2 regions of the Variovorax sp. Root434 genome follow, and region 2 is predicted to be linked to the other one. Evidence: riboswitches for the same ligand, from Rfam matches in the RefSeq annotation. Region 2 holds a riboswitch; the other holds the start of a gene.
What was found. A riboswitch is a leader RNA that binds a small molecule or an ion and turns the genes downstream of it on or off. The one in region 2 is predicted to bind cobalamin.

Region 1 (3,399 bases), on a different contig from region 2:
TCGGGCGCGTAGACCACGCCAAGGCGGCCGGTGGCGTACTCGAAGGTCTTGCCGAAGCTGTTGGCGGCGTTCAACAGGTCGGTGCGCGCGATCTTCGCGTGATCCCAGCGCAGGCTGCCCACCACCGACCACTGCTCGTTGAAGGCCAGCTTGTCCTCGGCGAAGAAGGCGTAGGTGCTGGTCCTGGTCTTGTAGCGCGGCGTGTAGGCCACGGGCGAGGCGTAGTAGCCGGGGTTGAAGATGAAGGGGTCGACCACCGAGCGGCCGCCATAGGGCGAGTCGTTGGTGTGCGTGAAGTCGATGCGGTTCGCGTCGAAGCCCACCAGCACCTGGTTGGCCAGGCCGAACAGGCCATGCCTGAAGGTGGCGTCGGTGCGGTTGCCGATCTGTTCCTGGTCGTGGCCGATTTCCAGGTAGTCGCCGCGCGTCACGCGCCGGGTGGTGGCGCTGTAGGTGTAGGTTTCGCTGTTGCGCCAGTGGCGCTTGCTCTCCAGCCGGTAGAGCTGGTTGCGCACGGTGACGGCATCGTTGGGCGTCCACTGCGCATCGAGCCGGGTCCACTTGTCGCGGTACTTGATCTCGGCGTCGTCCACGTTGTAGTTCTGGCGCAGCGTCTGGCTGCCCAGGCGGCCGTCGATCAGCGGCACGCCGTAGTAGCGCTGCGGCGACTGGCTGCCTTCGTCGTGCGACAGCGTGAACTGCAGCTGCGGTGACACGTCGAGCCGCACGGCCGCGCCCACGGCGAGGCTCTCGGCCTCCCCGCGCTGCATGAAGCCGTCGGTGGCGCGGTGGCTGATGTCCAAGCGGTACGAAAGCCTGTCGTCGATCGCCCCGCCGCTGCCGAAGGCCACCTGGCGGGTGGCGTCGGAGCCGAGCGTAACGAGCGCCTCGTTGCGGATCGGGCCGCGCGTGGGCTTCCTGGGCACCACGTTGATCGCGCCGCCGATGGCGCCCTCGCCGTACATCACCGAGGCCGCGCCGCGCAGCACCTCGATGCGATCGACCGACCAGGTGTCGAACGGAAAGGTGACGGTGCCCGCGCCCGCATACAGGCGCGTGCCGTCGAACAGCTGCATCACCGAGCCGTGGCCCGAGAAGCCGCGCGCGGCCATGGCTGTGCCGCCGTTGCCGGGGCCGGGCGAGCCGGTGATGCCGGTGGCGCGGGTGGCGGCGTCGATCACCGAGACGTCGCCGCGCGCGCGGATGGTGTCGCCCGTCAGCACCTCGATGCTGGCCGGCGTTTCCAGCGGCGTGAGGCCAAGGCGGCTGCCGGTGTACGAGGGCTCGTCGATGGCCAGCGGCGCGTGCCGCTCGGCCTCGACCTGCACCGGCTTCAAACTTTGGCCGCTGCCGGCCGCTTCATCCGGCGATTGTGCGAAGCCCGCGGAAGGCCCGAACGCCAGCCCCAAGCCCAATGAGAAACCCGAAAGACGCGCCCAACGCAGCGGCGTACCCATGCAATCGCGCGCCGGCGATGCTTGCTGACCCATTTGATCTCTCCTGCGACCTGCGTCCCCGCAGGCTCCCGACCGATAGAGGAAGCAACGGAAGAGGCGAAGGGACTGCGGCGGTCCGCGCGAGCGCGAGGCGGCAGGCCCGGACACGCACTCCCGCAGCGTCCGAAGGCGGTTGCGAAGGCCGGTATCCGGGCTCGCGGAGCGCCGCGGTGTGCTGTGGGATTGCACACCGCGGCCGAAACCCTCGCCTTCCCACGCCGATGCGCAGTGGCTGCCCGTACCTGCGTGGAAGCAGGCATGGGCGTGAGGGTTTCCAGATCCGCCGACCGTTGCGGGGGCAGCGCAGGAGTTGACGCGTCAAGATCGACGCGGCGCACCTGCTTCCCGTTTAACCCCGTGGCCATCACATGGCGTGCGGGGCACCTTCGAACCGTGTTGCCTGGCGCAAGTCAGTTAATAAGAACTGATACACCAGGGCGGGCGGAATTATAGGGAACGGCCTGCGGCAAGCCGCGCCGAGAACTTCAGGCGGGCTTCCCGTCGGGCCCGAACAGCCGCCGCAGCACGGCCACACCCGCCACCAGCGCATTCGAGTAGGTGGCGTAGGGATCCTGGGCGGCCTCCAGCGGCATGTAGACGTGGGAGGTTTCGCCCGGCGTGTCGTCGACCGCCTCCATCAGCACCCAATAGAACTCGCCCGCTTCCAGTTCATGGACGGTGAGTGCGACGTTTCTTGATAAGGACATGGAAGTGGGCGTGACGGGGTGGTTTGTCCTGAATGGGCGGCGAACCCATGCGGTTGACAGTGCTTTCGGGGTTCTCCTACAGAGTCCGGCCCGCGCGCGGCCTAATGTTGTAGTCAGGGATCTTCGAAGAACCTCAAAAGAGCCAGGAGGCATCATGAAGCATTTCACTCTTGAACCGAAGATGCGGTCGAGCATCGGCGGCGCCTTTTACCCGACCGGCTACTCGATGGTGATGTTTCCGAGCGCAGAAGATGCCAACCGCATTGGTCACCGCCTGATCGAAAAAGGCATGAGTGGGGACGAGGTCTACCTGCTTCCCGCGCAAACGGTGCTGGACGAGATCACCCCGACCGTGAAAAGCTCCGACGACCCGTTGCCGTCCGCCGGCACCGATGCCGCGACCGTACGCGCCTATACCAAGCTGGCGAACGAAGGCCACACAGGCCTGCTGGTCAGGACCCGCGACAGCGCGACGGCCGAACGCCTGATGGAACTGGTGCGCACGGTGCCCTATTCCATCGCCCAGCGCTACCGCACGCTGGTCATCGAAGACCTCTGACGGCATGGCGGGCGTCAAGCCGGCACGGCCATCGACACGGCCCGCTGGACCACGTCGCGCGCCATGGCCTGGGCCAGTTCCTGTTCGCCCAGGAACACGGTGGCGGAGGTTTCCTGCGTGAGCAGTCGGGCCTCCTGCTCGTTGTGGCTGCGGATCACGGTCTGTATGGTGGGGTTGAGCGTGCGGGCCGTCTCCATCATCTGGCGCACATTCATGGCGTCGGGCGTGGCCACCACCAGCACGCGGGCACGCGCGATGTGCGCCTGGATCAGCACGGCCGGATCGGCCGCGTCGCCCCACACGGCCGGCGTACCGGCTTCGCGCAGCTTCTCGACCAGTTCGCGGTTCTGCTCGGCCACCACATACGGGATGTCGTGCGCGTCGAGCTCGGCCGCGATGCGGCGCCCGACGCGGCCGTAGCCCACGAGCACCACCTGCCGCGAGAGGTATTTCGCCTCGGTGGTCATGGGCAGTTCGGCCAGCGGGTCATCGCGCGACTCGAGCCCGCGCGCGAAGGAGAAACGGGCATGCAGCCACTTCTGCATCGGCACGATCAGGCTGAACCACAGCGGGTTGGTGGCAATGGAGATCAGCGCGCCCGCCAGCACGAGGCTCTGCCCTTCCACCGGCAGCAGGC
Region 2 (3,399 bases):
ACCGGCGCGCCGGTGGCCAGCGCGAGCCAGTGCGGATCGAGGAAGTCGGGCCCGCACTTAAAGGCGCGCACCCGGCGGCCCTGGCGCGCATGCAGCCGCGCCAGGGCCGCCGCGATGGTGGTCTTGCCCTGCCCCGAGGCCGGAGCGGCCACCAGCACGGCGGCGCACGAGGCCGCCTCGGCACCGGCGGCGCCGCTTCGTGGCGAGGGTTGGCTTAGTGAGGCGTCCACTTGAGACCGACGTACGCGGTGCGGCCGGCATTGGCGTACAGCCGCGCGTACTGGTAGTCCTTGTTGCTCACATCGTCGACGCGCGCCACGAGGTTGAGGTCGCGCGTGATCTGCGTGGAGGCCGACAGGTTCAGCACGGTGTATCCGCCCAGCTTCACGCTGTTGGCTGCATCGTCGTAGCGGCGGCTCGATGTCTGCACCTCGGCGCCCAGCGTCCAGCCGGCAATGCGCCAGTCGGCGCCCAGGGTGGCGTGGCGCTGCGCGCGGCGGGCCAGCAGGTTGTGGGTGGCGAGGTCGCGCGGGTCCTGGAAGTCGAACGAACTGCGCAGCGTGACGTCGCCGAAGCGCTGGCTGCCCGACAACGTGACGCCCTGGTAGCGGGCGCGCGCGGTGCTCGAGTAGCAGCCGAACGAGGAGGCGCAGCCCTTGGCCGTTCCATCGAACCCGATCAGGTTCCGCACGCGGCTGCTGTAGACGACGATGCCCGCCTGCGTGGCGCCTTCGGTGTACTGCAGGCCCAGCTCGACGTTGCGGCTCGATTCCGGCTTGAGCGTGGCCAGGCCGAATTCGCTGAAGCGCTGATACAGCGTGGGCACGCGGAAGGCCGTGCCCGCAGAAGCCGTAAAGCGCAGCGATGGCGTGATGGCATAGCCGTAGGCCGCGCTGCCGGTGGTCTTGCCGCCGAACTCGCTGTCCTTGTCGTGGCGCACGTGCAGCTGCAGCGAATGCGGGCCCTGCACGAAGCCGTAGCCGAGCGAAATTGCATCCTGCGAACGGTCGCGCGACAGCAGTTTGGATGTAGTGGTGGGCGCGTTTTCGAGTGCGTCCTCACGGCGTTCGAGCGTGGCCGTCAGCAGGTGCGGGCCGAAGCGGAACTCGTTCTGGAACAGGTAGCCGCGCAGGTTGGTTTCGGTGCGGTAGAACGAAGGCTGCGTCTTGTAGACCGACTGCGAATCGGTCACCTGCACGCGGGTGCTGTAGACGTCGTTCCACTTGGCCGACCAGGTCAGGCCGGCGGTGCGCAGGGTGTTGGTCGACTGGTCGTCGCGGAACAGGACGGGCGGCCTGGTCCTGTAGGACACGGCGGCGTCGTAGCCGGCCTTGATCTCGCTGGTGAGCAGCGTGGCATCGATGCGCTGGTCGGGCGTGATCTGGAAGCCCAGCTTCACGTTGCCCGAGGTGCTGGTGTAGCCGTCACGGTCGGGGCTGGCGTAGCCGTCCTTGACCACGTTGCGCTTGTTGGCGGGCTGCACGTTGTAGCCCTTGCTTTCTTCATGCGCCACGCCGAACGAATAGTCGAACAGCCCCGACTTGCCGCTCACGCCGCCTTCGATCTTGCGCAGGCCGTTGCTGCCGAAACCGATGCCCGCGTAAGGCGCCACGCCCTCTTCGCCGCGCCTGGTGAAGAGCTGGATCACGCCGCCGATGGCATCCGAGCCATAGACCGCGGCGGCCGGGCCGCGCAGCACTTCGATGCGGTCGATCTGCGAGAGCGGAATGCCTTCCCAGCCGGCGCCGCCGGTCGATTGCGAGTCGATGCGCACACCATCGAGGTAGACCGCCGTGAAGCGCGTTTCCGCGCCGCGGATAAACACGCTGGTGGCGTTGCCCAAGCCGCCCGAGCGCGAGATCTCGATGCCGGGCAGGCGCGAGAGAACGTCGGCCGCGCCGGTCGCGCCGCTGCGCTCGATGGTCTGCCGGTCGACGATGGACACGTCGCCCACCAGGTCCGACAGCGCCTGCGGCGTGCGGTTGGCCGTGACCACCGTTTCGCCGAGCGTGGGGGCCTCCTGTGCATGGGCCAGGCCGCCGAAGGCGGTAGCCAGCGCCAGCGGCAGGCAGGCGTGGCGGAAACGGCGCGCAGGAGCGCGGCCGCGAGAAAAGCAAACGTGGGAAATCATGGAATGAGCCGAACGAACGTCAATACCCCTCGCCGGCCTCCCCGCCGGCGCCTGGGCGCCATGGCCGCCCCATGCATCGATCACGCATGCGGCAGCCGCCTTGTTGGCCGGTATCCGGGCTGGCAGAACGACCCCTGCCGCCTTCCCAGGCGCCTGTTTCAGGGCACCCAGTGGCTTCGATGGAAAGGGGTTGGCGCCTTGCGGCGCCGTCTGCTTGACCGTTGCGGGGGCAGCGCAGGCGGCTTCGGCCTTGTTCCGACCAGATGAGGTCGGGGGCTTCCACTCCTGCTTCCCGTTGAACCGCGGCGCGTGAACCACGCCGCAGGCACCAACGGACGGGATTTTAGAGCCTGACGGCAGCCAGTTAATTCGAAAGTTGCGGTCGCCGCTAACATCGGCGGCCATGATGCGGCCCGCCTCGGTCTTCCTGGATCTTCGTTCTGCGCTGCAGCGTCTCTTCGGCATCTCGGGCTGGCAGTCGATGCTGCTGTGGTCCATCGGGGCCGGCCTGCTGGGCACGCTGGCGACCGAAGTCTTCCGCGCGGCGCTCCTTGCCTTCGAGCACCTGGTGCTCGGGCCGGGCGAAGGGCTGGTGGCGACGGCCAAGCACCTGCCGTGGTGGGCGCGCGTTGCCTGCCCCACGCTGGGCGGGCTCGTGGCCGGGCTGCTGCTCGTGCTGGCGAAACGCGTCGCGCAGCGCAGCGCCACCTCCGACTACATGGAGGCCATCGTGCTCGGCGACGGACGCATCCCGGTGGCGCAGACGCTGGTGCGCAGCGCGTCGTCGCTGGTCAGCATCGGCAGCGGCGGCTCCATCGGGCGCGAGGGCTCGATGGTGCAGCTGGCAGCGCTGGCGGCTTCGCTGTTGGGTCGGGTGTTTCGCTTTCCGGTCGAGCGGCTGCGGCTGCTGGTGGCCTGCGGCGCGGCGGCGGGCCTGACCGCGGCCTACAACGCCCCTATCGCCGGCGCCTTCTTCGTCGCCGAGATCGTGCTGGGCTCGATCGCAATGGAGAGCGTGGGGCCGATCATCATCGCCTCGGTGGTCGCCAATGTGGCGATGCGGGCGCTGCCCGGCTACCAGCCGCCTTACAGGATGCCGGCGTTCCCGGAGATCCATGGCGCCGAGGTCGTGCTGTTCTGCGTGCTCGGCGTGCTGCTGGGCTTTTCTGTGATCGGCTTCCTGCGTGCGCTGCAGGGCAGCCGCGCGCTGTTCTCGCGGCTGCCGCTGGCGCTGCCGTGGCGGCTGGCCCTGGGCGGGCTGGCGATGG

Region 1: it holds a riboswitch for cobalamin, as region 2 does, so the genes downstream of both, ASD05_RS27720 (TonB-dependent receptor) here and ASD05_RS12650 (TonB-dependent receptor domain-containing protein) in region 2, are expected to answer to the same signal.

The regions. Positions count from the first base shown of each region.
Region 1 covers NZ_LMEK01000028.1:45,844-49,242, forward strand. Annotated here, with positions in the region: gene ASD05_RS27720 (TonB-dependent receptor) at 1-1,490, opposite strand, end outside; cobalamin riboswitch at 1,619-1,899, opposite strand; gene ASD05_RS27725 (hypothetical protein) at 1,982-2,203, opposite strand; gene ASD05_RS27730 (hypothetical protein) at 2,358-2,762, shown strand; gene ybaL (YbaL family putative K(+) efflux transporter) at 2,777-3,399, opposite strand, start outside.
Region 2 covers NZ_LMEK01000012.1:453,564-456,962, reverse strand. Annotated here, with positions in the region: gene ASD05_RS12655 (cobyrinate a,c-diamide synthase) at 1-230, opposite strand, end outside; gene ASD05_RS12650 (TonB-dependent receptor domain-containing protein) at 215-2,131, opposite strand; cobalamin riboswitch at 2,219-2,479, opposite strand; gene ASD05_RS12645 (ClcB-like voltage-gated chloride channel protein) at 2,535-3,399, shown strand, end outside.